2 regions of the Streptomyces sp. NPDC025784 genome follow, and region 2 is predicted to be linked to the other one. Evidence: riboswitches for the same ligand, from Rfam matches in the RefSeq annotation. Region 2 holds a riboswitch; the other holds the start of a gene.
What was found. Region 2 has a riboswitch for ZMP and ZTP ahead of ACZ4IF_RS29435 (glycine hydroxymethyltransferase). Riboswitches for the same ligand answer to the same signal wherever they lie in the genome.
Positions count from the first base shown of each region.

Region 1: another riboswitch for ZMP and ZTP. It lies ahead of ACZ4IF_RS41105 (dihydropteroate synthase); the one in region 2 lies ahead of ACZ4IF_RS29435 (glycine hydroxymethyltransferase).

Region 1 is NZ_JBVHMN010000028.1:40,340-54,410, reverse strand. Features, by position in the region: gene ACZ4IF_RS41115 (MFS transporter) at 1-841, opposite strand, end outside; gene ACZ4IF_RS41110 (NUDIX domain-containing protein) at 937-1,329, opposite strand; gene ACZ4IF_RS41105 (dihydropteroate synthase) at 1,436-1,999, opposite strand; ZMP/ZTP riboswitch at 2,088-2,179, opposite strand; gene ACZ4IF_RS41100 (DUF4232 domain-containing protein) at 3,215-3,916, opposite strand; gene ACZ4IF_RS41095 (ATP-binding protein) at 4,171-6,477, shown strand; partial or broken gene ACZ4IF_RS41090 (NF041680 family putative transposase) at 6,514-6,758, opposite strand; gene ACZ4IF_RS41085 (Kelch repeat-containing protein) at 7,404-7,793, opposite strand; gene ACZ4IF_RS41080 (tetratricopeptide repeat protein) at 8,330-9,427, opposite strand; partial or broken gene ACZ4IF_RS41075 (ATPase) at 9,460-9,552, shown strand; gene ACZ4IF_RS41070 (hypothetical protein) at 9,565-10,560, opposite strand; partial or broken gene ACZ4IF_RS41065 (IS110 family transposase) at 10,763-11,008, shown strand; gene ACZ4IF_RS41060 (DUF4279 domain-containing protein) at 11,066-11,524, shown strand; partial or broken gene ACZ4IF_RS41055 (IS630 family transposase) at 11,585-11,737, opposite strand; gene ACZ4IF_RS41050 (hypothetical protein) at 11,828-11,956, shown strand; gene ACZ4IF_RS41045 (hypothetical protein) at 12,228-12,530, opposite strand; gene ACZ4IF_RS41040 (hypothetical protein) at 12,598-12,756, shown strand; gene ACZ4IF_RS41035 (hypothetical protein) at 12,996-13,172, shown strand; gene ACZ4IF_RS41030 (hypothetical protein) at 13,195-14,071, opposite strand, start outside.
Region 2 is NZ_JBVHMN010000014.1:243,431-257,501, forward strand. Features, by position in the region: gene ACZ4IF_RS29400 (decaprenylphospho-beta-D-erythro-pentofuranosid-2-ulose 2-reductase) at 1-734, shown strand, start outside; gene ACZ4IF_RS29405 (2'-5' RNA ligase family protein) at 892-1,473, opposite strand; gene trpS (tryptophan--tRNA ligase) at 1,671-2,684, opposite strand; gene ACZ4IF_RS29415 (RNA polymerase sigma factor) at 2,763-3,374, shown strand; gene ACZ4IF_RS29420 (hypothetical protein) at 3,367-4,230, shown strand; gene ACZ4IF_RS29425 (hypothetical protein) at 4,371-5,075, shown strand; gene ACZ4IF_RS29430 (hypothetical protein) at 5,452-6,150, shown strand; gene ACZ4IF_RS29435 (glycine hydroxymethyltransferase) at 6,166-7,611, opposite strand; ZMP/ZTP riboswitch at 7,643-7,730, opposite strand; gene rocD (ornithine--oxo-acid transaminase) at 7,978-9,192, shown strand; gene ACZ4IF_RS29445 (glutathionylspermidine synthase family protein) at 9,381-10,568, opposite strand; gene ACZ4IF_RS29450 (hypothetical protein) at 10,585-10,929, opposite strand; gene ACZ4IF_RS29455 (DMT family protein) at 11,082-11,909, shown strand; gene pdxR (MocR-like pyridoxine biosynthesis transcription factor PdxR) at 12,038-13,438, opposite strand; gene ACZ4IF_RS29465 (carboxymuconolactone decarboxylase family protein) at 13,487-14,005, shown strand; gene ACZ4IF_RS29470 (carboxymuconolactone decarboxylase family protein) at 14,062-14,071, shown strand, end outside.

The DNA of each region.
Region 1 (14,071 bases), on a different contig from region 2:
AGGCTCCGTACCAGAGACCGCCCACAGCGGAACCCAGGCCCCACACCGCGAGCAGCAGACCGGCCAGCCCCGCGGAGTCGCGGCCGGAGTACTCGGCGGCGTAGGCGGGTACCGCCACGCTGACGGCGCCGAACCCCGCCCCCAGCGCGCCGACACAGCCCAGCAGAACGGTGAAGCCGGGCACCCGCAGAGGACCCAGTCCGCTTGTCCTGACGCGGGAGGCATGCGGCCGCTGGGCGCGCATCGCGGCGCCGAATGCCACCAGGGTGGTTCCGGCCAGTGTGACCCCGGCGGCTGCGATGATCGCGGCAGCCGGGGTGGCGATCACCCCGAAGACACCCACCAGCAGGGGACCGATGACGAAGACGACCTCGTACAACGCGGTGTCCGCGGCCAGCACGGTCCCACGCATTCGTGCCCAGCCGGTCCTGGGGCCGGTCAGCCGGTTGCATGCGCCGCGGATGACCGCGGTGAGAGGCGGATAGGTCGCGCCGACGGCGGCGGCCGTCGTGCAGATCAGAGGCAGCGCGCCGGCGCCCTGGGCAGTGACCACCAGCCCGGCCAGGGCCATCGCATGGGCAACGGCGGTGCCCAGGAGAACCGGGGAAGGGCCCAGCCGGTCGGCGATCCGCCCGATCACCGGGCTGATCGATACCCCGGCCAGGGCATACACACCGACCGCGAGACTGGCGTACGCATAGCGGCCGGTCGCCCTCTCGACGAGCAACAGCAGGGCAAGCGGTGTCATGCCGCTGCCGAGTCGTGCGACAACCCCCGTCACGAGCAGGGACGTGAGTCCGGGGATCTTTCGGACCTCGGCGTATCGACCCAACGCGGTCACCCAGAACTCCTTCGTGTTGGCTGTCTGCGGTCTCACAGAGGTGCCGAGCGGCGTAGGTTGTGCGCCGCAGCGCTCTGTACTCCTTCGACGCGTCGTCAGAGTTGAGGCAGTACGCGGTCGAAGAACACGCGGTCGGTCTCGAAGACGGGCTGAAGTCGGGAGAACTCCTGAGGTGTGACCCAGCGGGCGTCGCTCACCTCACCCGGATGCAGAACGACCTCGCCTTCCTCAGCCTCCGCCGTCCACCAGTGCAGTCGGAACGTGCCGTCCTCGGTCTGCGACTCCCAGACCTTGGCCACGGGCGAGACTCTCAGCCCGACTTCCTCGTGCACCTCCCGGACCAGGGCTTCCGCCTGCGTCTCACCCGGTTCGAGTGTGCCGCTCAGGGGCGCCCAGTATCCTGACAGCCTGGCCAGCGGACCCCGCTGGATGACGAGCACTCGCTCTTCGCGTCGCACCACCGCGACGATCGCTTCTCGCTGATCCATCATGCTCCTCCTTCGGCGGTTTGCCGAGCGTAGAAGACGGTGAGCGCATCGTGGGGGGGGTGCTCACGTCATGGGTACGGAGGTAATCCGCTCCGTGCCGTGCCGCCTACGACTCCGTCGCCACAGTCGCCGGACTGACCCCAGGAATACTGGTTCCGGTGAGGGCGCGAAGGGCCCTGGAGCGATGACCAGCCGTTCCCGGCAGATGCCGGCCGTGTCCGGCGCGGCCAGACGCTCGGCGACGAACTCCCCGATTTTCCTGCCCACTTCGGTGGCATCGGTCAACGCTGCGGTGGCCGGTGCACGCCGCTGCACGGAGTGCCCGACGTTCAGCCGACAACCATAGTCCGTGAGTTCCTCGTACGAGCCGGGATCGGGAAGGCCCTGGATGTCGTTCAGGTACGGGGCTCCTACGAGCGGCGGCGAAGCGCTGGAACTCAGGAAGGAACGAGTCGGCCGGCACTGGCACACTCTCGGCGACCACCTGCTCCATGACGCCGGCGAGCCGTCTGATTTCCTCAGCCGCGCCCACTTTCTGGGCTCCCAGGTGGCTCGATGCAGGACCCAGTTCGATGATGTCGGCCCTCTTCGACCGCAGCCGCCGGGCGCGCCCCACCGCTCCTTCAGCAGCCAGATACCTGCCACCGCCTGGGAACGAGTCGGCTGTCATGTCGACGGCCCCGACCAGCAGTGGCCGGCCCATGGCCATGGGCGAGGAATCCAGGTGCTGAGTCATGACGGTGCCTCCCGGGTCGATCCCAAGAAGCCCAGGCGCGCGGCACACGTCCATGTGACGAAGCCGCTCCCCGATGGTTGCGCCCATCTCGACACGCCAGTCACGGCTCGATCGCAACCTTATCCGAGTCACGAATTGACCGGTAGTGGCTCAGGAGCAGACCCCCCCTTGCGCAGGGGAGGCACAATCGCCCCGGTCGGGTGCCAGCGGATATTCCTTGTCCGTCCCGGTAAGGACGACGCAGATCGCGAAACCGTGCGTGGGCTGAACCTGAACTGTCGGGTGCGATGGTGAGTGCCGAGGATCCCGGACGTGCCCGCTGCAATACGTGGATCTTCTGGATATCTCAGTACGGGGGCCTGTGGTGTTGTGGCTGGTGGCCAGCAGGGCACGCGGCCATTTGGTCGATCTTGGATTCGGCCCCGGTGAGGCTGACGCGAAGCCCTTCGATCTCGCCGAGCCCGCCTTCCGGCTCGGCCTCGGCGATACGGTCCAGGACGTTGTCGCGGATCTCTACGAGTCGGCTGCACTGGGCCGGGTCCGGCCACAGGAGGGAGTACTAGGCACGGCGGCCGGTCATCTTCGGGCTTTCGTAGTTCCCTCCGGACAGCTCGACGAGTCGCCGGCAACGGCCAGTCGACCTTCCGTAAAGGCTTCACAGGAAGGGCAGGTGTGCTGTGGCGCAGAGCAGGGACCACGTCCGCCAGGTTGCGCGTGTGCAGCAGGCAGGGCCTCGCGCAGCACGAACTGAGCCCGCCGGCGCGAGCGAGCCCGTGCTGATCGAGGTTGTGCCGGGCATCGTCCATCACACGCGCGACGCCATGCGGAAGGCCGCGGTGGAGGCCGCCTGCGGCTCGGCGCCGAGGGCGCAGCGACCGGTGTCCCCATGACCACCAGCGGGCGCGCCGTGCGCGGGCGGGAGGGCCGAGACGAGAACTCTCAGCAGATCGGGGCCCTGCGGCAAGCCCGCAACCCGCACCCCGTCCCGCGCACAGCCTCCCGCGCCGCCGCACGGCCTCACGCCCGTGCACGGCCTCACGCCGGCAGGCAGCGGCGCGTCCGCCAACGGATCGTCAGGCGAAACCGCGACGTCCGGACGTGATCAGGCAGGAGAAGACCGATCGATGCCTTCGGGCGCCGACACGGGCTTCAGAAGTCGTCCGCCCCGTTGCGGAGTTCGGGAGTCCAGTAGCCGGTGAGTGCCTTCGCCGGGTCGGCGGCGATGCCCTCACTGCCGGGCGCGCTGACGGCGATGACCGTCGAGTCGCCCTCCAGCGTGACGGAGAACGCCGACACGGGCTCGTTGTCCTCGTCCACACCGCCGTCCGACACCTTCAGCAGGGCGTAGGCCGGGGCCCCTGCCGAGATCACGACAGGTGCGGCCGGCTTGCTCTTTGCGACGGCCGGGACATCCTGCTTGTGGCTCTCCAGGAGTTGGACGTGCGGGAAGCCCGCCAGGCGGCACGAGTACCCGGAGGTGTTCTTCGCCGTGAGAACGAGATGGGTGTACGGCGGACCGTCCTGAGTGGCGGCAGTGATGGTGACGTCCCCGGCCGTGCACACCGGGGTGGAGCCGGCAGCCTGCCTGCCGGTCGAGCCCGCGGAGTCCGCAGACCCCGAAGAGTCCGAAGACGCCGAAGAGCCCTGCGACCCGGTCGAACCGGCCGAGTCGGTCGTCTCCGCCGTTTCCGACGCGCCGTCGGTCTTGCCGGCCGCCGCCGATTCGCTCGCCGAGGAGGACGCCGAGGAAGACGCGTTGCTGTCCTCGCCACCCTGGCAGGCGGTGAGGGAGAGAGCGAGTGCCGCGCCGGCAACAGCGAGCAGGGCGGGACGGCGCATGAGCGTGTTCATGAAAGGTTCCCCGATGAATTGGTGCGGAGCCGCGGGCCGGTTGCCGGCGGCCATGGTGGTCTGGTCGGTAGACCGCGGTTCTGAGCTGCCCTCGCCCGTCCGGTAGCCGGACCGCAGGGTGTGCGCGAACCCGTGCCTTCAGTCGATCACCGCGCGCCGTCGTCTCCCAGGCAGTTCACCCGGCAGAACTGCCGACTGTCATACTTCTGCCGGTGGCTCGCGCTGGGAGAGCCGGACGAACGGGGACTTCAACAGTGCGCGGTGCCACGCCTGTCGGCAGTGACTTCGGGCACCGACTGCGCCAGCTGCGGACGCGCGCCGGACTCAGCCAGGAGGCACTCGCCCACGCGGCCGAGGTCAGCGTCAGAGCACTGGCGGACATGGAACGCGGGCGCACCCGGGGACCTCAGCGCCGTACCGTTCAGGCTCTGGCCGAAGCGCTGGGACTGGAAGGCGACGAGGCAGTGCGCCTTGAGCGGTCCGCCGCCCTGGGCCGACCGCGCCCCCGCACCGCGGACGGCCCCGCCGCGTCCGCCACGTTGGCCCTCCCGCGCGACATAGGGGACTTCACCGCACGAGCCCCGGCACTCGCCCGGCTGCTGGAACTGGCCCATGACGCCGAGCGCGGCAGGACGGCGGTCACCGTCGTCACCGGCCAGCCGGGGCTGGGCAAGACCGCGTTCGCCGTACACGCCGCGCATCACCTCGCTCCGCACTTCCCCGACGGGCAGTTCGCCCTGGACCTGCGCGGTATGGACCCCGAGCCGACCCCGCCCCGGGACGCGCTGTCCCGGCTGCTCGGCGCGATGGGCATCGCCGACGCCGCGATACCGGCCGACACCGACGACCGCGCGGGCCTGTGGCGATCCCTGGTCAGCGACCGGCGCGTGCTCCTGCTGCTCGACAACGCCGCCGACGAAGCCCAGGTCCGCCCCCTGCTGCCCGCTGCCGGACCGTCCCTGACACTCGTCACCAGCCGCCACTCCCTGGCGGGCCTGGAGTCCGTCCACCGCAGCGATCTCGCGCTGCTGAGACGCGAAGAGGCGGTGGAACTCCTCACCCGCATCCTGGGCCCGGAACGCGTGCAGGCCGAGGCACAGGCGGCACGGGACCTCGCGGACCTGTGCGGACACCTCCCACTGGCCGTGCGGATCGCCGGCCAACGGCTGCTGAGCCGACCCCACGAACGGCTGAGCAAACTCGCCACCCGCCTCGCCGCCGAAGGACGGCGCCTCGACGGCCTGCAGGCCGGCAACCTGCGCGTGCGCGCCGCCTTCGCGCTCTCCTACCGGCAACTCGCCCCAGAACCAAAGACCTTCCTGCGCCGGGCCGCACTGGCCGCCGGCGCGGACTTCAGCCCCGAAACCGGCGCGCTCCTGGCCGGACTGTCCTACGACGAGGCGTTCGCCTGCGCCGAGGAGCTGACCGACGCCGGACTGCTGCAGAGCGATGCCGACGCCGAGCGGTACAGCTTCCACGATCTGCTCAGGCTCTACGCAGCCGAGCTGACCGAGACGGAGGACGGCCCCGGCGACCGCGACGCCGCGCTCGACCGCACCGCTCGCTGGATGCTGCGCCGGGCCACCGCCGCCGCACTGCACTTCGAGGCCGACCCGGTCCTGGCCGCACCGCACCGCGACCCGGACCCGGACACGGCGCCCGTCGGCAGGGACGAGGCGCGGGCCTGGCTGGAGGCCGAGCGTGCCCAGTGGCTCGACGCACTGCGCCGAGCCCACGCGTCGGGCCGGCACCGAGAGGTCCTGGACACGGCAGAGGCCATGCACTGGTTCTCCGACGTCACCCAGCACTGGGAGCAATGGGTCGAGGTGTTCGCGTGCGCCGCGGAATCCGCGCGCTCGCTGGGCAGCAGACAGGAAGAGGCAGTCCACCTCAACTACCTCGCCTGGTCCTACAACCTCTGCGTCCACGACCCCGACGCCGCCCTGACCTCGGCCGATGCCGCGCTCACAGCGGCCCGCGAGTGCGGGGACGGCCTGCAGGAGGGCTGGGCACTCGGCTACGGCGCGGGCGCGCTCCACCGCCTGGGCCGGACCGAGGAGGCCCACGGGCGGCTGCGGAAGTCGGCCCGGTGCCTCGCCGCACAGGACTCCCCGCAGGCCCGGCTGGCCGAACTGACCATCCTCAACACCCTGGGCACGCTGTTGCGGCAGACGGGCCGGCCGGCAGAGGCCCTCGACATCCACCGCCGCAGCGAGCAGATCTGCCGGGCGGGGATCCCGGGCCGTACGGACGAGCTGATCGCCCTCTACCACGCGGTCGCCCGGCAGCAGATCGGCAATGACCTCGCGGCCCTGGAGCGCTGGCACGAGGCCGAACCGCCGTTGCGGCAAGCACTCGCCGACTTCGAGGCCGCCGAGATGCCGGCCTGGGTGGAACAGGCCCGGCTCGACCTGGGACGGGCACTCGCTGCCGTGGGACACCCCGAGGCACGGCAGACACTCCTCGCCGCCCGCGACGCCCTCGCCGCGTTGAAGAGCCCGCGTCAGGTCGAGGCCGCCGCCGCTCTCGCCGCCCTGGATCAGATCACCACCGTCGGGTGAGGCCAGCGCCCGCGCATCCATGCCAGCTGTTCTTGATGGTCCGACCTGGTTGCGGTCGGTGATGGTCTCGGGCCGCCTGACCGTTTCTCCCACGTCGTAGCGGGTGGCGGGATGCCGGTTCTTCGTGCCGGAGGTCTGGCGGGGCGGGGTCGGTTGAGTTTCGGCGCACGGGCCGGGCAGGGAAGGTTGGGGCGTACTCGAGCGGGGGTGAGCCAGCCGGGCTCGGTCGGCTTCTCTCAGGGCCGACGGAGGGCTGCGGCCAGTGGCCGGGCGAGGCGGAGCATTCTCCGACCGTCGGCCTCAAGGAGCGAAGGGGGCGGGGCGCTGCCGGGTGAGCTGCGTCGGATTGCGGAGCAGGCGCTTGACGGGCAGGGCCGCACCGGCCAGGCCTCGGCCCGTACGGCGCCTCCTCGCGGCGGTCAGGCGGCCGGTGCATGTCCAGGCACTGGGGGCGAGCGCCGGCGATCAGCCCGGCAAGGGTCGACAAGGACAAGTAGCCCGGCCCACCGGAACGTTACGGGACCGGGCTACGCGCGAGGACCCAAGACCGGGCGGGGATCAGGCTCTCTAGCTCGCGCACTTGTCGGGGGTGCTGTGCGCGCTGCCCCTTCAACGAAGCCTGCAGCCGACGGACACGCCACACCGTCCCGTTCAGGCTCTGGCGTGGCGGTCGCTCTTGTCAAAGCTGGGTCTGGTCGTCCGTCTGTCGGCCGCATGGTCAGTTCGAGGGTGTCGGCGCTGGTTCCTCCTCCGCAGCTCGGCGAGTCGGCAACGAAATGGGCACGGCCGTCCAGTTCAACAGCGCCGACCCCGTGACGACTGCCCGGCAGCGCCGTGACGGCACGCCAGCGGTCGGTGCGGGGGTAGTAGACGGTGACGTCGTCGAAGGTGTCGGTGCTGCTGCCGGGCCTGCATTCGCCGCCCGCTTACACGATGCGTCCGTTCAAGGCGACCGCTGCTCCGGCAGAGCGGGCGGTGGGCAAGGGTGCAACCTGTGTCCACTGCCGACGGTGGATGTCATACACGTCGTGGCGGGCGAGGTTGTCGCCCACGTCCTCCACGCGGCCGCCGACGACATGGACGCGGTCACCGAGAGCGGCGACGCCGGCATGATCCCGGCTCTCGGCCGGCAAGGGCTGGGCTGCGACGTAGGCGTTGCGCTGGGGGTCGAAGACGTGATGGGTGCGCACCGTCCCGAACCTCAGCGAGAAGGGCGAGCCCTCCGGGGAGACGACGCGACGTGAGTCCCGCCCTCCGAGCAGATACAGGCGCCCGCAGACGGCTGCCACTCCGATCGATCCGAGCGCCACCGGCATGTCCGGCAGACGGTCCCAGCGGTCCCCGCATGGGTCGTAGACGCGTCCGGCTGCGGGTCCATGTGCACCGCGCCGGTGAACCCGCCGAACGCGTACAGCCGTCCGCCGAGCGCGGTGGAGATCAGCGAGAGCGCCGTGCCGCTGCCGGTTGCCTGAACGGGGCGGGCGGGTCGCGCGCTCCTCGGTGACGCGCAGACGACCTGCCTCGGCAACGCGTTGGACGTACGAGGACAGGTGAGCGAAAGCTGCTGCGGCTGCGGGCGAAGCGGCATCGCTGGACGGGGCTCGGCGTACTTGAGGCTTCGAGGACCACTTCATCGACAACGCATCGTGGAGGACATCGGCGAAGGCACCGACGGGTGGACCTTCGAGTGGCCCCCGCCGTTCGTCACCTGCACCGCCGGACCATCCGCGGGCACACGGTCTCCGCCTGCGGTACCGGCGAGACCCCATGTGCCCCCGGGCGCAGCAACAGCGGGCGCCCGTCACCAACCTGCACGGTCGGAGTCCCTGCCGTGGGCGGCAGAGGGCCCAGGTCAGTGGCCGCGGACGTGCCAGGTACCGGGTTCTGGGTGCCACACCAGGTGAACGCGCCCTTGATCAGGCCTTCGGAGCGTCAGTTCATCCATGTCCAGCGCCGACAAGGCCCGCAGCGCCTCATCGGAGGCGTTCGACCAGAGGAAGAGTGAGATGCCGGCATCCGGGTCCTGGACGACGGCAAGGCCCGCGTCGGCGTCGACGACGGGCGGGGAAGACGGTGTGCCTTCGTCGTTGGTGTCGTTGCTGGATGCGCGGTTTCGGCGTACCAGGCGCCGGATCCACTGCCGGCCCTGTCCGTAGGCGTCGTCGGCGATCTTGGACACGAGCGCCTGAACGAACGGCACGAGAGCGGTGGTGACCACGGCCGTCACGATCACTTCGACAAGGCCCGGCCCGGCCGGCACACCTCCTTCGTATGTGCGGGGCCTCAAGGCCTCGGCTCGTGCGCGCCAGTCGGCGGCCTCGTCGGCCCGGCCCATTCTTTCGAGGGTCTCGGCCAGCTGCCTGGCTGCTGGCCACGAGCCTGCCTCGGCCTCCGCCCTCACATACTCCTCGGCCTCGGACGGACGGTCCTGTGCGATCAGGAAGGAGGCAAGGTGATGGCGTGCGGAGGGAAGACCGTGGGCGATGGCTGCGTGATACCACTGCTCCGCTTCGGCTCCCTGTCCTTTCCCCGCCAACATGTCGGCGAGGCGCAGCATTTCGCGTCTGGCTCCGCCGCCGGCGGCCCGGCGGAGCCACAATTCCTCCTCGTCCGTGTCCGCGGTGACCAAGGCCATGGTGCGCATCGCGTCAACCCAGCCACCCTCCGCCGCACGCCGGCACCAGCTCAACCAGGCGGCGTTGTCGGCCTGGTTGTCCGGACGGCGCTGTCTCGCCGCCCGTTCGTGGTACAACCACGACAGGTCGTGCATCGCCTCCAGATCTCCGGCCTCCGCCGCGGCGAGCAGCCACCGCTCGGCCTCCGCATGGTTGGCGTCCACCTCCGCGGTGTGCCGGTACTTGCCCAGCACCCTCATCGCGGCCGGATCGCCCGCCTCCGCGGCCAACTCGATGTTCTGATCCGGCTTACCGGCCACCTTCAGTCCTGCCACTTGTTGCCTCCCCGTTCCAGCAGCCCGGCCCCACTTTCAACGGCACCACCATCGAGACCGGCACCGACTCCTACCGGCTCGCCTCGACCCGGGCGCGGACCGAAGCGCCCGCCAAAGCCGGCTGACCGTTGCATGGTTCAGCTTGATGGTCCTCCACCCCAGGGATCGTCAAGCACCGCTTCGGGGATGTTCGCCGCGAGCATTTCGTCGATGCAGCTGCGCAGCCCGATGCCGGTGGAGTCGACCCAGGTGAGCCATGGCACCGGCTGGAGCAGGCTGTCGTATTGACGGGTGCCGGGGCTCGTGAGGAAGGTGCGGAGCTCGTCGGGGGCGGGGTCGGTGACCAGGCACAGCCAGGCCAGGCCGGCGCCGATGCGGACCTCGGGAGGTCGTCCGGGATCCGACCACAGGCCCCGGACCCACTTGCAGGCATATTCGTCCTGGTGTTCGCGGGCGAGTTGGGCGATCGCCAGGATCAGGCTCACCTGGACTACCGCATCGTCTTCCTTCGCCAACCTGGACTGCAGAGCAGAGGAGACGTGTGAAAGCCCGTCGGTCGCCGCAGCCAGAACGTACGCGGTCACGGAGCGGACCTCGGGGTCAGGGTCGGAGAGAAGCGGGAGCAAAAGGTGCAGGTCGTCCGTAACGGCCTGACGGGCGGCCTGGATCGTCCAGTCCACTGGGCACATCGTGCTGCCCTCGATCATCAGCGGCTCCTCGGCGACCTGGAGCAGGCCTTCCCGCGATCCGTCCCCCATGTGCTGACACCGGCCGATCTCGGCGACCAGGCGAAGAGTCTGCGCACGGAGTTCGGGGCGCGCGATCGCCGCGATCCGGAGTAGGAACGGCACCGCCAGTGCTCCCACCGCGATCGTGCTGCCCTGGTGGTGAAGACTCGTCCAGAGCTGCCACAAGGCCCTGTCGGCAGCTTCGGCGTCCTCGGACGCGAGCCTGGAGAGCAGCCCGGGGATCTCCTCGCCCGGGCCGTAGAAGTGCCGGAACCGCTGCCAGGGGACCTCGTCGTACCTGAAGCCGTCCTTGACCTCCCGCGGGATCGCGCTGACGGCCGCCCGCACGTCGCAGTCCGTGCCGACCCACCGTTCCGGCCAGTCGTCCCAACGGTCATCGTCCATGGCTTGGCCTTCCAGTCCATCGACAGCATCCGAACGCCGGGAGTCTAACGACCGGTGATCAAGGGACGGACCGCTTCTGCCGCACTCCGGTGGCAACGCACCAAGGCGACGTCATTTCTCGTGAGCATCTGCAGCACTCAAGATCGCCAACTGCTGCCCAAACTGCTGGTCAAACGCTGCTACTTCACGTGAACGAAGCCACAGCGGCAACCTCCACCGGCCGGTGACCCATCACCGCAGACTCCAGCGGGTCTTCTACACCTCCGCACTGGTCAGCGTCCGCTACGACCCGAACTCGCGGAAGTTCTACGATCGCAAACGCGCCGAAGGCAAGAAGCACATCCAGGCCGTGCTCGCCCTGGCCCGCCGACGCGTCAACGTCATCTGGGCACTGATCCGTGACCGACGGTGCTACGAGGTCACGCCTCCGGTCAGCGAGGCGGCCTGATTGCTGGGCACGCATAGTCACGGTCGGCCCACTTCCCGCGCGGCTATCCTCCACGGGATGCCACTTCGCCAGTACGCCTACTTCGCGCTGTTCAGCCGGCACATGTCGGCAGACGACATGACCTTCCAATTAGGCATGACGCCTGATGAGGTGACTGTTCGCGGCAGCCGGTTCACCGAGCCGACGGTGGTTCCGGTGGACCACTCGTGGATGGTTGTCTGCCGGGAGCCGGGTCTGCCGGTCGACGAGCAGATCACCCGCATTCTCGACAGGCTCCAGCCCCACACGGACCGCATCTGCGACCTCACCGGGCAGCTGGCCCGCACCGGAGGCGGAGCAGTGCTCCAGATCGTGCGCTACTTCAACGACACCGACCAAGCCCATCCGGACGCAGCGGATGCCCCCAGCCTCTTGGGTGGGCACCTGGACCGCAACGTCCAGGACTTCCTCAGCGCCACCGGAGCCGAACTGGACATCGACGAGTACGACATGGCCGGAGCCGAGGACGCCAGGTGAGCACATGACCTCGTACTCACCTGGCACCTGAGTTGCACTCCGACGGCTTGACAACAGCATTAGGAAGCCGTCGATGACATCCGGACGGTATTGGAGGCTCTTGAGCTTGCCTTTCACGGCTAGGGTGACGTCGGTGAGGTTGGCTGCCGCGAGGTTGCCAACGTCCCGCTTGACCAGCGACCAGACGCCTTCGGTCGGGTTGAGGTCACCAGCGGCGAGCAGCATGGCAACATCGCGGAGATCGGGCACGCCTTCGGAGCTGCCTTCAACACGCTGGACAGCCGCACATGCTTCACCGAGACCGTGGCGCGTGAGGAACTGTTCGACGCTCTGGACTTCTTGGCGGAGGAAGCGCAGACAACTGCCGGGCGCGACCTGAGCGCCGGTCGTGCGGCGCTGTTCGAAGGCGTGGACTCCATCCGCGACTGGTGACCGCCGCCCATCCGCCGCCACTCGGCGACTTACGCCCGTTCAAGATCGGACACGCCGCAACCGTGGATGCCGAAGTGGTGGGCTACACGAGTCTCGCCGCGCGACCGCGGACATTCGCGGTCCGCCTCCTCGACGGACGTATCACTCTCACCCAGTCGCTGGAGGCGCCGCTCGCCGCCCAGGTCGCGGCACACCTCGCAGCCCGGGGACCATCCCGGGCCGCACACACCAGAGCGGGCGAGCCGTGCACAACTGGCCACTCCCGGACGGCTCAGCCGACCTCAGCCTGGTGGTGCTCGACACCCTGAGCCTGCACGCCGCCGCCGGGGTCCCGGCCGGCACGACCGGACGGGACGCGAACAAGAAGGTGTCTGGTCGCAAGCGGGGCCTTGCGGTCGACGTCGACGTCCTGGGCCTGGTGATCGCGGTGGTGGTGCCCGCCGCCTCCAGGCACGACAACGCCTTCGGCGCCGTCCTGCTCGACGAGGTCGCAGCGAACTCCGGCACCGTGACGAAGGCCCTGGTGGACCAGTGGTTCGAGAAGATTGTCGTGGACCACGGTCAGCAGGGGCATCGAGGTCGAAGTCGTCGTGCGGAACCCGGCCGATGCCGGGTTCGTCCCGCAGCCCAGGTGATGGATCGTGGAGCAAGCCAACGAGATCTTGATGCTGCACCGCCGGCTGGTGCGCGACTACGAGCACCGGACCGCCTCGGCCGAGTCCCGGGTGTACCAGGCGATGAGCGACCGGATGTCGAGGATGGTGACCGGCCCCTCCACCCCTGTCCGGCGTGGAGCATGACCGGGGGAGAGCGGATTTTGGGGGCGGTGCTTGTTCCGAGGAGCGGGAGCTTGAGATCGCCGCGCAGGCTGAGGCGGCTCGGGAGAAGATCGCGGAGCTGACAGCGTTGTTGGACGGGTTCGACACGGTGGCCGAGGAGATCCCGATCACCCGCAAGACACTTCTGGAACTGCCCGGCCCACCACCGTCCGTGCCGCCGGCACGCGAAGCTGCCGGACCATCCGGCCTACCAGCAGATCATGGCGGTCTTTGCCGCGGCCAATGCCCCGCTGCGGGCGCGGGCGGTGCGTGAGGCAATGGATGTGAGGATCGCGCCCAGCATCATCAACAACGTGCGCTTGAAGCTCAAGCGGCTCGCCGAGCGGGGAATCCGGGCCGAGACCGAGCAGGGGCTGTTCACCCTGCCGCGACCGTAACCTCCGTACCGGACACCGGTCATCAGCTCGCGCGTCGCCCTGTGAGCAGGTCCTGGTAGGACTTGGACTGGAGTTGCAGGGGCGGAGCCATGTTGCCGAAGGACTTGCCGAAGGCTTGCGGCGACTGCGCCAGTTCCATCATCACCTGGACTGCTGCGTCGTCGCCGGCAAGGTCGGGCGCCAGGGCCGCGCAGGCCCGAGCGCCTGCATGTGGGTCAGCCAGCCAGGGGCGTGTGTCGCCGTCGAGGTGGCCCATGGCGATCACAATCGTCGCCAGGTCGTGCGAGGAAGCGGTGGCCCGGGCCATCGACGTCAACTGTTCCAGCAGCTCCGGACGTTGTGCTGAGGCTGCGGGATGCCGCGCCAGTGACCCTACAGCTGCGGCGGCGCATGTCCTGCGCCTGGCGCGTTCCGACGCGAGGTGAGGCAGTGTTCGCCGCAGGAGCGCGGGAACCAGGTCGAAGCAGGCAAGTGCCGCCTGATCGAGGACGAGTTCACCCAGCCCCGTGCCGTCCCGCCACATCCGGGCCCTGCCATCCGCCTCGGTCGACACGTACTCGACAGTCCAGGCCCGCAGTTCAGGTGCGCGGTCCTTGACCCGAGCGCGGATCTCCGCAACCCGGTCTCCAAGATCGGCGGCGACGCCGACCTCGTACAGATAGGCGAGCATGGCATCGGGCAACGAGGGATCATCCGGCCCCAGCAGCGGATTGTCCAGGAGCTCGGCGACAAGCAGCGCAGTGGGCGCCGTCGCAGGCCAGGCCTTGCCCTCGCGACGAAGCGTCGCCGACCACAGGTGACAGTACCCGGCGACGAAAGCCTCCGCATCGTCGCCGAGGAGAGCAGCCAGATGCCGGGGCGTGTCGCCGGCCGGGCCCGAGGCATGGAAGAGGCCGGAC
Region 2 (14,071 bases):
CCCAGTCCCTGCTGATCCTCGGCGGTACGTCCGAGATCGCGCTGGCCACCGCGCGGCGTCTGATCGTCCGGCGCACCCGCACCGTGTGGCTGGCCGGACGCCCGTCGCCGGAGCTGGAGCAGGCCGCCGCGCAACTGCGCGGGATGGGCGCGGACGTCCGTACCGTCGCCTTCGACGCCCTCGACAGCGCCTCCCACGAGACCGTGCTCGGCAAGGTCTTCGCGGAGGGCGACATCGACCTGGTGCTGCTCGCCTTCGGCGTCCTCGGCGACCAGGCACGGGACGAGAAGGAGCCATTGGCCGCGGCGCGGGTCGCGCAGACCAACTACACGGGCGCGGTGTCCGCGGGCCTGATCGCGGCGCGGGCGCTCCAGTCCCAGGGGCACGGCTCCCTCGTGGTGCTCTCCTCGGTCGCCGGTGAGCGCGCCCGCCGCTCCAACTTCATCTACGGCTCCAGCAAGGCGGGCCTCGACGCCTTCTCGCAGGGCCTGGGCGACGCGCTGTACGGCACGGGCGTGCACGTGATGGTCGTACGGCCCGGATTCGTGCGGACGAAGATGACGGCGGGGCTGCCGCAGGCACCGATGGCCACCACCCCCGAGGCGGTCGCGGCGGCCGTCGAGACGGGTCTGCGGCGGCGCTCGGAAACGGTGTGGGTACCGGGGGCGCTGCGGTTCGTGATGGCGGCCCTGCGGCACCTCCCGCGCCCGCTGTTCCGGCGACTGCCGATCTGACACCCGCTCGGGCGCCGGGCCGGGCTCCTGACAGGCGCCGGGCCACGGGCCCGGCGGGGCGTGGGTGCCGGGTGCGCGCGGCGGCCGGGCGTCCGGTGACGCACCCATGGGGTCACCCCGGGCAAGGTCCCGAGGGACGCTCAGCGGGCCGCGACGCTCACCGCGCCGGCAGCGTGCTGTCGACCTCGGGTGCCCCCGCCTGCGGCGGCACCAGCGTGCCGCCGAAGGGGAACTCCCGCAGCTTGCGCCAGATGCCGTCGGCGCCCTGCTCGTAGAGCGCGAATCCGGCGCACGGCCACTGGGCCTCGTACCCGGACAGCTCCTCGAAGGCCCGGTCCATCGCGGCGTCGTCGATGCCGTGCGCCACGGTGACGTGCGGGTGATACGGGAAGTGCAGCTCACGGGCGACGGGACCGGACGCGTCCCGGACCTGCATCTGGAGCCGGGTGCAGGCCTCTGCCCCCTCGACGACCCGCACGAAGACGACGGGCGACAGGGGGCGGAAGGTGCCCGTGCCGTACAGCCGCATCGGGAAGGGGCGCCCGGCGGTGGCGACCCCGGTGAGGTGCGCCTCGACCGCGGGCAGCGCCGAGTCGTCGACCTCCGTCGGCGGCAGCAGGGTGACGTGCGTGGGGATGCCGGAAGCCGCGGCGTCGCCGAAGCTCAGGCGCCGCTCCTGGAGCAGGCTGCCGTGAGGCTCCGGGACCGCGATCGACACGCCGATCGTTACGGTCCCCACGTCGTCTCCTGTCGTTGTTTCGAGGTCCGCCGCCCCGGCGCGGGCAGGGGTGGCTGCTCGACCGGTCCGGCTGTCGACTGTACGGCGGTACGGCCCGTCGGCGGCGGCCGTACGAGTGTCGCGCTCGTCTCGTACGCACTGCAGAACGGGCTGTGGTAGGGGCGGTCGCACCGCTGCCGTGGCAGCGGTGTCGGCCGTCAGTGTTTGGCGGGCAGGAAGCCGACCCTGTCGTACGCCTGGGAGAGCGTCTCCGCGGCGACGACGCGCGCCTTCTCGGCGCCCTTGGCCAGGATCGAGTCGAGCGTCTCCGGGTCGTCCAGATACTGCTGGGTGCGCTCCCGGAACGGCGTCACGAAGTCGACCATGACCTCGGCGAGGTCCGTCTTGAGCGCACCGTAGCCCTTGCCGGTGTACTTCTGCTCCAGTTCCGCGATACCGGTGCCGGTGAGGGTCGAGTAGATGGTCAGCAGGTTGCTGATACCCGGCTTCAGGTCCGCGTCATACCTGATGACGGTGTCCGTGTCCGTGACCGCGCTCTTGACCTTCTTGGCGGTCGCCTTCGGGTCGTCGAGCAGGTTGATGAGGCCCTTCGGCGTCGACGCCGACTTGCTCATCTTGATCGTCGGGTCCTGGAGGTCGAAGATCTTCGCCGTCTCCTTGAGGATGTACGGCTTCGGGATCGTGAACGTCTGGCCGAAACGGCCGTTGAAACGCTCGGCGAGGTCGCGGGTGAGCTCGATGTGCTGGCGCTGGTCCTCGCCGACCGGGACCTCGTTGGCCTGGTACAGCAGGATGTCCGCGACCTGGAGGACCGGGTAGGTGAACAGACCGACGGAGGCACGGTCGGCACCCTGCTTGGCGGACTTGTCCTTGAACTGGGTCATGCGGGACGCCTCGCCGAAGCCGGTGAGGCAGTTCATGATCCAGGCGAGCTGGGCGTGCTCGGGGACGTGGCTCTGGACGAACAGCGTGCAGCGCTCCGGGTCGAGACCGGCGGCGAGCAGCTGCGCGGCGGCGAGCCGGGTGTTGGCGCGCAGGTCCGCGGGGTCCTGCGGCACGGTGATCGCGTGCAGGTCGACGACCATGTAGAACGCGTCGTGGGACTCCTGGAGGGCCACCCACTGGCGGACCGCGCCCAGGTAGTTGCCGAGGTGGAACGAGCCCGCGGTGGGCTGGATCCCGGAGAGGACGCGAGGACGATCTGAGGCCATGGGGCCCATTCTCTCAGGTGACTCTCCTTGCTCGGGAACAGGTGGGAACCGATCCGCCTCCGGCGGTGTAACAAGAGTGTGAGGACGCGGGAGGGGGGCCGCATCGTCGTCGACGAGGCCGCGGTGATCGCACGCGTACGCGCCGGTGAGCCGGAGGCGTACGCGGACCTGGTGCGTGCCCACACGGGCATCGCGATCAGGGCGGCCAGGGCGCTGGGGGCGGGTGCGGACGCGGAGGACGTGGTGCAGCAGGCCTTCATCAAGGCGTACTGCTCGCTGGGGCGCTTTCGGGACGGCGCGGCGTTCAAGCCATGGCTGCTGTCGATCGTCGCCAATGAGACGAGGAACACAGTGCGGACGGCGGTGCGCCAGCGGACTCTGGCGGGCCGTGAGGCCGCGTTCGTGGAGGCGGAGCCGCTGATAGCGGAAGCGGCGGACCCGGCGGTCGCGGCGCTGGAGACGGAGCGCCGGACGGCGCTGCTGGCCGCCCTGGAGCAGCTGAGCGAGGAGCACCGCCTCGTCGTCACCTACCGCTATCTGCTGGAGATGGACGAGCCCGAGACGGCGCAGGCGCTGGGCTGGCCGCGCGGCACGGTGAAGTCACGGCTCAACCGCGCCCTGCGCAAGCTGAGCCGGCTGCTGCCGGACTTCGGGGCCCTGGACCGGGAAGGGGGTGAAGGGCATGAGTGAGCGGAGCGGTGAGGGCGGGTCCCGCGACGACCGGAGGCGGCGGGGCCGCGAGGACGTCTCGCGGCTGCCGGAGGAGCTCCGGGCGCTCGGGCGTTCGCTGGACCGGCCGGATGCGGCCGACGGCGAGTCGATGGTCGAGCGGGTGCTGGAGCAGATGCTCGCCGAGCACATCCCGGTCCCGGTGGCCGAGCCGCCGGGCGTCCGCGACCGGATGCGGACGGTGCTGCGCTGGGCGCGGGCGCGCCGGCGCGGGCTGACGGCGGGTCTGTGCGGACTGCTCACGGTTCTTGTGCTCACGCCTCCGGTGCGCGCCGCGGTCGTCGACTGGTTCGGCTTCGGCGGGGTCGGGGTGCGGTACGACCCGTCGGCGGTGCCCTCGCCCGGTGCGCGGGTGCCGGGGTGCGGGCCTTCGCTGACCCTGGCACAGGCCGGACGGCGGGCCGGCTTCGCCCCGCTCGTGCCCGGTGCCCTCGGCGCGCCCGACGCGGTGACGGTGACGCGTGAGCCGAAGGGGCGCCTGCTGATGAGCCTGTGCTGGCAGGAGCACAGGCGTACGGTGCGGCTGGACGAGTACCCCGCACAGCTGGACATCGGCTTCTCCAAGACGGTGCGTGAGCCCCCGGAATGGGTGGCGCTCGGCGCCCCCGAGGACTACGGCCGCCAGGCCCTGTGGTTCGCGAAGCCGCATCTGCTGAGTTTCTGGCTGGTCGACGACGACGGCGAGCGCTTCACCCGCTCCGTACGGACCGCGGGGCCCACGCTGCTGTGGCTGCACTCCGGCGGTGAGGTGACCCTGCGTCTGGAGGGCGTGGCGTCGAAGGAGCGGGCGGTGGCGATCGCCAAGTCGCTGAAATAGCACGTGTTTCCTACTGGTGAGGCAGCGCGCGAATCCGTCGGTGCCGAGTGGGAACCCCGGAGGGTCGAGCGGTGTACCAGGAGTGAGACATCGCGTGCGGGCGGGCCGCACGCGCGGCGACCGGCTGGTTGGGGGTCCGGATGCGCAGGCTTCGTGAACTGCTTTCGGTGACGGGGGCGTTGGCCGCGGCTCTCGCGGTGGTGCTGGTCGCGGCGCCCTCGGCGACGGCCGGTGGGCCGACGAGCGTGCTGGTGGTCTCGCCGGAGAGCGCGCAGACCGCCTCGCTGTACCACTCGGACGAGGAGTACGGGGAGTTGATGCGCCTGCTGGGAGAGCCCGACGCGGGTGACCGTGAGGAGCCGCCCGGCCTGAGCGCGGCGAGCGGGCGTCAGCTCAATGTCACCTGGCTGGCGCACGACGTGTCGCCGTGGCGGGTCGACCGCGTCTATCCGGACTCGTCGCGCGGCAAGGAGGTCTGGATACACACGGCCACCGACATCCGCAGCATGAACGGCTATTGGCACCGGGCCGCGCACCCCGCCCAGGTGCGGGCGCTGTTCAAGAAGCTCGGCGTCCTGGGCAAGCCGTCGCCCGCGGGGGCGGCGGGAATCCCGCCGGGCGCGTGGGAGTCGGCGGACGACTCCGCCGGCGCGGCGACGCCGACCCCGGCCGGGGAGGTCCGCGCGGGGACGACGACGAGGCCGGCCGCGGCCGCCTCCGACGACGGCACCGACGACGGCACCGACTGGTGGTGGGCTCTGCCCGGAGCGGCGGCCGGGGCGCTGCTGGCCCGGATGTGGCGGCCTCGCAGGGGTGAACCTCACCAGGAGTTGCGGGACATGTGAGGAGCCGCGGGGAGGCGGGCACACCGGTGAGGGGGACGCATGGGGAAGAGGGGGACGGATGAGATTCCGGATCGGTCAGGAGGGGTCCCGGGCCGCCCGGCGGGGGCGGCGACCCGGCACGAGGAGACGGCGCCTCGCCCGGTCGGAGCGCCGGCCGGCCCGGACGAGGCCGTCGGCCGGCGGGATGGCGCCGCGGCTCGGCGCGACGGGGTCGCTGGTCGACGGAAGCGGGCCGTGGACCGGCGGGGCTGCGTCGTGGAGCGGCGGGACGCGGGCGGGGACCGAAAGCACGAGGCTGCGGTCCGGTGGGACGCGAGCGAGGGCCGGCGCAAGGCTCTGGTCCGGTGGGACGCGGGCGGGGACCGGGGGGAGGCGGGTGTGGCTTCTGTTGCTGGTCGTCGTGGCGTCGGCCGCGCTCGGCTCTCCGGGCGCTCGGGCCGCCGCACGGGATGCGGCACACGATTCGGCGCGCGGCTCGGCGCGGGCGAAGGCCGACTCTCCCGACCTGGCGCTGGTCGTCGCCGGTGACACGGGACGGGCGACCTCGTTGCACTCCGGGGAACGGGACTTCGTACGGCTGTGGCGGCTGCTCTCCCCGCGGTACACGGGGACGGAGCGGGTTCCCGAGGCATGGGTGGAGGGCCGTTTCCCCCCAGTGCGGGCCACCGTGATCTGGGGGCTCACAGGAGTGGGGGGCTGGCCGCAGACCGGCAGGGCACCGGGTGGCGATGTCGCCATCGAGCGTCAGGACCAGGTGTTCGTCGCCGCGGACGGCACTCCATGGGTGCGGACGGATCCTTCCCCCGACGTCCGGGACGACGACATCCGCTGGCACCGGGCGCCGCGCTCGGTGTTCGACCAACTGGACGAGGAGGGGGACCTGTTCGGCTCGGGAAGCACCTCGGGGCGCGTGGCGGAGCCGGACGCGGCGGACAGCGTGAGGTGGGCGGTACCCGGGCTGGCGGCGGGGCTGGTCCTCGGCGCGGGGGGCTCCGTCCTGATACGCCGCGCGGCGGCCCGGCGTGAGACTGCCGGACCGCCGCGGGAACCACGACAGGAGCTGATCGATCTGTAGCCCGCGCGAGGCGCGTCAGCCGAGGTCGATCTCCGGGTAGAGCGGGAAACCGGCGAGCAGGTCGGTGGCGCGGTGGGCGATCTCGTCGGAGATCTTCGCGTCCAGGACGTGCTGGGCCTTGGACGGGCTGCCCTTGGCCGTGGTGCCGGGCTCGGCGGACGTCAGGACGCGGTCGATCAGGCCCGCGATCTCGTCCATCTCGGCCGTCCCCAGACCACGGGTGGTCAGCGCGGGCGTGCCGATACGGATGCCGGAGGTGTACCAGGCGCCGTTGGGGTCGGCGGGAATGGCGTTGCGGTTGGTGACGATGCCCGAGTCGAGCAGGGCGGACTCGGCCTGACGGCCGGTGAGGCCGTAGGAGGAGGCGACGTCGATCAGGTTGAGATGGTTGTCGGTGCCGCCGGTGACCAGCGTTGCGCCGCGGCGCATCAGGCCTTCGGCGAGGGCACGGGAGTTGTCGACGACGGCCTGTGCGTAGTCGCGGAACTCGGGGCGGCGGGCCTCGGCGAGCGCGACGGCCTTGGCCGCCATGACGTGCGGGAGGGGGCCGCCGAGGACCATCGGGCAGCCGCGGTCGACCTGCTCGGCGAGGGTCTCGTCGCACAGCACCATGCCGCCACGCGGGCCGCGCAGCGACTTGTGCGTGGTGGTGGTCACGATCTGGGCGTGCGGGACGGGGTCGAAGTCTCCGGTGAGCACCTTGCCGGCGACGAGGCCCGCGAAGTGGGCCATGTCGACCATGAGCGTGGCGCCGACCTCGTCGGCGATCTCGCGCATGATCCGGAAGTTCACCAGGCGGGGGTAGGCGGAGTAGCCGGCGACGAGGATGAGCGGCTTGAACTCGCGGGCGGAGGTGCGCAGGGCCTCGTAGTCGATGAGGCCGGTGGCGGGGTCGGTGCCGTAGGAGCGCTGGTCGAACATCTTGCCGGAGATGTTCGGGCGGAAGCCGTGGGTGAGGTGGCCGCCGGCGTCGAGGGACATGCCGAGCATGCGCTGGTTACCGAAGGCGTGGCGCAGTTCGGCCCAGTCGGCCTCGGTGAGGTCGTTGACGTTGCGGACGCCGGCGCGTTCCAGGGCAGGGGCCTCGACACGGGCGGCGAGGACGGCCCAGAAGGCCACGAGGTTGGCGTCGATGCCGGAGTGCGGCTGGGCGTAGGCGTGCTCGGCGCCGAAGAGCTCGCGGGCGTGCTCGGCGGCGAGGGCCTCGACGGTGTCGACGTTGCGGCAGCCGGCGTAGAAGCGACGGCCGACGGTCCCCTCGGCGTACTTGTCGCTGAACCAGTTGCCCATGGCGAGGAGCGTGGCCGGGGAGGCGTAGTTCTCCGACGCGATCAGCTTGAGCATGTCGCGCTGGTCGGCGACCTCCTGGCCGATGGCGTCGGCGACACGGGGCTCCACGGCCCGGATCACGTCCAGGGCACTGCGGAACGCGGTGGACTCGGTGGAAAGGGGCTCTGGCATGACGGCCTCCGGACGTGGTGTTCAGCGTTCACGGGTCGGCCCAGGCGCACGGCACACAGTTCGAGGGGCCGCTCCCCGATGGTCGGTCCCATCCCAGCGCGCCAGTCACGGCCCCGCCGGTCAGCCTACCGGGCGCGCCGGATCTGCGGGTTCCCCGGTCCACCATGCGAGCGACGGTAGGAAGGGGGCCGGGGCCCACCGTCGGCGGGCGCCACTCCCCGCCCGGGAGGACACGCCGTCCCCCGCCCGGGAGCACGTATCCGCCCATGGTCCGGGAGCGCGAGCCGCCCGGTCCGGGTGGCACGTGCCGCCCCGTGCGCGGGCACGCGCGTCGCCCCGTGCCGCACGCCAAGAAACGGAGATCGCGTGACCGCTACGGAGACGACGAAGGTGTTCATCGCCTCGGCCGACGCGCACAGCGCGCACAACTACCACCCGCTGCCGGTCGTCGTGGCGACGGCGGACGGGGCCTGGATGACGGACGTCGAGGGGCGCCGTTACCTCGACATGCTGGCCGGATACTCGGCGCTGAACTTCGGGCACGGCAACCGGCGGCTGATCGAGGCGGCGAAGGCGCAGCTGGAGCGGGTGACGCTGACGTCGCGGGCGTTCCACCACGACCGGTTCGCGGACTTCTGCCGGGAGCTGGCGGCGCTGTGCGGCATGGAGATGGTGCTGCCGATGAACACGGGCGCGGAGGCGGTGGAGACGGCGGTGAAGACGGCCCGGAAGTGGGGGTACCGCGTGAAGGGAGTGCCCGCGGAGAGGGCGAAGATCGTCGTCGCGGGGAACAACTTCCACGGCCGTACGACCACGCTGATCAGCTTCTCCACGGACCCTGAGGCGCGGGCGGACTTCGGGCCGTACACGCCGGGCTTCGAGATCGTGCCGTACGGGGACCTGACCGCGATGCGGGCGGCGCTGACGGAGAACACGGTCGCCGTGCTGCTGGAGCCGATCCAGGGCGAGGCGGGGGTGCTGGTGCCGCCCCCGGGCTATCTGCCGGGGGTGCGGGAACTGACGCGCGAGCGGAACGTGCTGTTCGTCGCGGACGAGATCCAGTCGGGTCTCGGCCGCACGGGGAGGACGTTCGCGTGCGAGCACGAGGGGGTCGTGCCGGACGTGTACGTGCTGGGCAAGGCGCTCGGGGGCGGGGTCGTCCCCGTGTCGGCGGTGGTGGCGGGCGCCGACGTGCTGGGGGTGTTCCGGCCCGGGGAGCACGGTTCGACGTTCGGGGGCAATCCGCTGGCCTGCGCGGTGGCGTTGGAGGTGATCGCGATGCTGCGGTCGGGCGAGTACCAGCGGCGGGCGGCCGAGCTGGGTGCGCATCTGCACCAGGAGCTGGGCCGGTTGAAGGAGTCCGGTCATGTCACGCAGGTCCGCGGGCGCGGGCTGTGGGCGGGCGTCGACATCGCCCCGGCGTACGGCACGGGCCGGGAGATCTCCGAGAAACTGGTGGACCGCGGCGTCCTGGTGAAGGACACCCACGGCGTCACGATCCGGATCGCCCCGCCGCTGGTCATCTCCGAGGAGGACCTCGACTGGGGGCTCGGCCGGCTCCGCGAGGTGCTGGGGGCCTAGGGGCGGGAGCCGGCGGCATCCGGCGCCGTCTCCGGGATGCCCCGGGTCCCGGGGCAGGGCCGTCCGGGGGGCACCGAGGCGCGGTGCCGGGTGCGGGGCGCGCGGGTGCCCGACGCGTCACGGGATCCGGCCCCCGGCCCCCCGTGTCGCCGGGCGCCCGGGGGCCGGGGTCCGCGCGCGCCGGGCCGTCAGAGGATCACGTGCGGCAGGAAGCGGGCGTACTCGTCCGTGACCAGGCCGGACGACTCACGGATGCCGAGGCCCGCCGACTCGTCCTCGACGACCCAGGCGCCCAGGACGACGCGGTTGCCGTCGAAGGACGGGAGGGGGGCCAGCTCCTGGTAGACGCAGGGCTCGTCGGTCCGTACGGCCGGAGCCTCGCCCGGTTCGTGCACGGTGACCCCGGCGCCCTCGCGGCCGAGCAGCGGCTTGGCCACGTAGCCGCGGTCGGCGGCCAGTTCACGCGGGCCGTCGAGGTAGGAGGGGAGGAGGTTCGGGTGGTCCGGGTAGAGCTCCCAGAGGATCGCGAGGAGGGCCTTGTTGGAGAGGAGCATCTTCCAGGCCGGCTCGATCCACAGCGTGGTCCCCGTGCCGCCGCCGTTGTCGAGGGTGTCCAGGACGTGTCCGGCGAAGCGGTCGGCGGTGAGCCACTCCCATGGATAGAGCTTGAAGCAGCTGCGGATGAAGCGGAGCGAGTTGTCGACGAAGCGGCCGGAGAGGGGATCCCAGCCGATCTCCTCCATGGAGATCCAGTCGGTGTCGAGGCCCGCCTGCTCGGCGGTCTCCTTGAGGTAGGCGACCGTCATCAGGTCCTCGCCGAGTTCGTCGGCGGAGGAGTGCGCGAAGTGCAGCGGGCTGCCCGGCGGCAGGAGGGGGGCCTGCTTCTTCCAGGCGGCGACGAGGCGTTCGTGCAGGGAGTTCCACTGGTCGGCGCCGGGGAAGCGGTCCTCCATCCAGAACCACTGCGGGCTCGCGGCCTCGACGAGGGAGGTCGGCGTGTCGGCGTTGTACTCCAGCAGCTTGGCGGGGCCCGTGCCGTCGTAGCGCAGATCGAAGCGGCCGTAGACGGAGGGGAGTTCGGCGCGCCGCCGCCAGGCCTCGGCGACGGCCCGCACGACGTTCGGGTCGGTGATGCCGAGGTCGGCGAAGCGGTCCGTGCGGACGATGTGCTCGGCCGCGGCCAGGCACATGCGGTGCAGTTCGTCCACGACCTCCTCCAGCGCCTCGACCTCGGGGAGCGAGAAGACGTAGTACGCGCTCTCGTCCCAGTAGGGGCGCAGGGATTCGTCGGGGTGGCGGGTGAGCGGATAGATCAAGCCCTGTTCCTCGACGGTCCGCTGCCAGTCGGGGCGGGGTGCGATGGTGCGGCGTTCCACGGGACGTCTCTCCGGCTCAGCCGCCGGAGCTGCCCTTGCCGCTGCCGAAGCCGCCGCGGTCGACGCCGCTGTGGCTGCCGCCGGAGCCGCCGGAACCCTTGCCGGGCTTGACGAAGGAGCCGCCGTCGACCCAGCCGCTCTTCTTCTTGCCGCCGTAGTACCAACTGCCGTTGACGGACACCTTGGTGGACTTGCAGTTCTTGTCGGCGACGACCCGGTAGCCCTTGGCGAGGTTGTAGCTGTCGCGGTCGACGCAGCGCTTGTCCGGCTCCGAGGAGCAGGCCGTGAGTGCGGCGGCGAGGAGTCCCATGCCGCCGAGCACGACGGTGCCCGAGCGCAGTTGACGACGTGTGTCCGCCATGTCCGTTCCCCCGTTGTTTCGTTCGGTTCGACTTTGCTTCGTTTGTGCTTCTTCTTGGACGTTCGGCGATCAGAGTAGAGAGCACCACAGGACGTGCGTGCGACGGCCCCCTGCGATGCGGGCTCCCCTACAGTCGCTTCGTGCTCTTTGGAATGGTGTGCGCGCTTGGTGCGTCGGTCTGCTTCGGTACCGCGACGGTGCTCCAGGCGATGGCGGCGCGCGCGGCGGCCGGCACCGGGCCGGGCGGGGACGCGGCGCTGTTGCTGCGCGCGCTGCGGCAATGGCGCTATCTGGCCGGGCTCGCGCTCGACGGGGTCGGGTTCCTGCTCCAGATCGCCGCTCTGCGGTCGATTCCCATCTACGCGGTGGGGGCGGCACTCGCCGCGAGCCTCGCCGTGACGGCGGTCGTGGCCTCACAGCTGCTGCGGGTGCGGCTGAGCCGGGTCGAGTGGGGCGCGGTGGGACTGGTGTGCGCGGGGCTCGCGATGCTGGGGCTGGCGTCCGGCACCGAGGGCGACCGCCCGGGGCCGACGGCCCTGCCGTACGCGATGCTGGGCACGGCCGTCGGGGTGCTGCTGCTGGGCCTCGTGAGCGGGCGGCTGCCCGAGCGGGGGCGCCCGCTCGTCCTCGGCCTCGGCGCCGGCTTCGGCTTCGGTGTGGTCGAGGTGTCGGTGCGGCTCATCGACGACCTCGACCCCGGTGCGCTGCTGGCCGATCCGGCGACGTACGCGCTGCTCATCGGCGGCGGCGCGGCGTTCCTGCTGCTCACCTCGGCCCTTCAGCGCGGCTCCGTGACGACCGCGACCGCCGGACTGGTGATCGGGGAGACGATCGGGCCCGCCCTGGTGGGCGTGGTGTGGCTGGGCGACCGCACGCGGGAGGGGCTGGCCTGGCTGGCTGTCCTCGGCTTCGCGGTCGCGGTCGCGGGCGCGCTGGCGCTGGCCCGCTTCGGCGAGGCCCCGGTGCAGGAATCCCCGTAGCCGCTCCGGGCTCCCGTCGGCAAGGCCTCGCAGCAGAGAGCGCGACAGTCCACTCGGGCTCCGCGGCGACCGGAAGCCGGGGGCGCGAGCCGGGGAAAGGGAAACGGGAGCCGGAGCCGGGATCCAGGTCAGGGCAGCGCCCGGCACAGCGCGTCGAGCGCCCCCGACCACGCGTGGTCCGGCGGTGTCCCGTACCCCACCACCAGCGCGTCCTGCGGTTCCGTGACGGCGTCGGGGTGGCGGTAGCGCGTCAGGCCGTGGACGGCCAGCCCCTGCCAGGCCGCCGCCCGGACCACCGACTGTTCGGTGCCCGCGGGAAGCCTGAGGACGGCGTGCAGGCCGGCCGCGATCCCGGTGGCGTGGACCGACGGGGCGCGATCGGCGAGGGCCGCGACCAGTGCGTCGCGGCGTCGCCGGTAGCGCAGCCGGGCCGCCCGGACGTGCCGGTCGTAGGCGCCGGAGGTGAGGAACTCCGCGAGGGTGAGCTGGTCCAGCGTCCCGGTCGACCAACCCCCGCCGCCCTTGAACGCGGTGACCTCGGGCGCGAGCGACGGCGGCAGGACCAGCCAGCCCAGACGCAGCGCGGGGGCCAGGGACTTGCTCGCGGTGCCCATGTGGACGACGTGCTGGGGGTCCAGTCCCTGGAGCGCGCCGACGGGCTGGCGGTCGTAGCGGAACTCGCCGTCGTAGTCGTCCTCCAGGATCAGGCCGCCGGTGCGGCGGGCCCAGTCCACGACGGCGGCACGGCGGTCCGGATGGAGCGGCACCCCCATGGGGAACTGGTGCGCGGGCGTGAGCAGGACGGCTCCGGCCTCGGCCAGGTCGTCGGTGCGGGCACCGAGTCCGTCCAGGGGCAGGGGGACGGTCCGCAGACCCGAACGGTGCAGAAGGTTCCAGTGCAGGTCGAGCCCATGGGCCTCGACGGCGACGGAGCGCACGCCGCGCTGCCGCAGGAACGCGCCGAGCAGCGTCAGGCCGTCGGCGAAGCCGGAGCAGATCACGATGCGCTCCGGATCGGCCCGCACTCCGCGGGCGCGGGAGAGATAGCCGGACAGGGCGGTGCGCAGTTCGGGGCGGCCGCGCGGATCGCCGTAGCCGAGGGCCTCGTGCGGTGCGGCGGTCAGCGCGCGGCGGGCCGCCCTGAGCCATGCGGTGCGCGGGAAGGAGGCGAGGTCCGGGCTGCCGGGGACGAGGTCGTAGACGGGGCGCCCCTGCTCGCGGCGGCGCGGCGCGGCCTCCGGGGCGGGCGGTACGACCGTCCGTTCGGCCACCCTGGTGCCCGAACCCTGGCGTGCGGTGAGCCAGCCCTCGGCGACGAGGTCGCCGTACGCGTCGGCGACCGTGTTGCGGGCGATGCCCAGGTCGACGGCGAGCGACCGGGAGGAGGGGAGCCGGGTGCCGGGTGCGAGCCGGCCGCTGCGGACGGCCTCGCGCAACGCGTCCGTCAGCCCTTTGCGCACCCCGGACCCGGTCGGTTCGACATGGAGGTCGAATCCCTCGCCACCCAAAGTGGCCCATGACTCTGCCATGGAAATGGACCATACTCCTGGGCTACTCCGCCCGTAGTGTCGGGACACATGACGACGCATGACGACACCACGACCACCGGCCGCACCACCGAGTACGTTCCCGAGCACGCCCCGCGCCTGGACTGGGCCAAGCTCGCCCCCGACGTGTACAAGGCGATGATCAAGCTCGACGCGGCGGCCCGGAAGGGTCTGGACCCCGTGATCCTGGAGCTGGTGAAGATCCGCGCCTCGCAGCTCAACCACTGCGCCTTCTGCCTGGACATGCACACCAAGGACGCGATCGCCGCGGGTGAGAGCGTGGAGCGGATCATCCAGCTCGGCGCGTGGGAGGAGTCGAAGCACTTCTACACGCAGAAGGAGGTCGCGGCGCTCGAACTGACCGAGGCGGTCACGGTCCTGACGGACGGATTCGTGCCCGACGAGGTGTACGAGCAGGCCGCGAAGCACTTCGAGGAGACCGAACTGGCCCAGCTGATCGCCGCGATCACGGTGATCAACGCCTGGAACCGGTTCGGCGTGACCTGCCGGCTGGTGGCCGGACACTACCGGGCGGGACAGTACAAGTGACAGCCGCGGGGGGGAGCACCCGTACGAGCCACCTCGACGCCGAGGTGCGGACCGCGATGCAGGCGT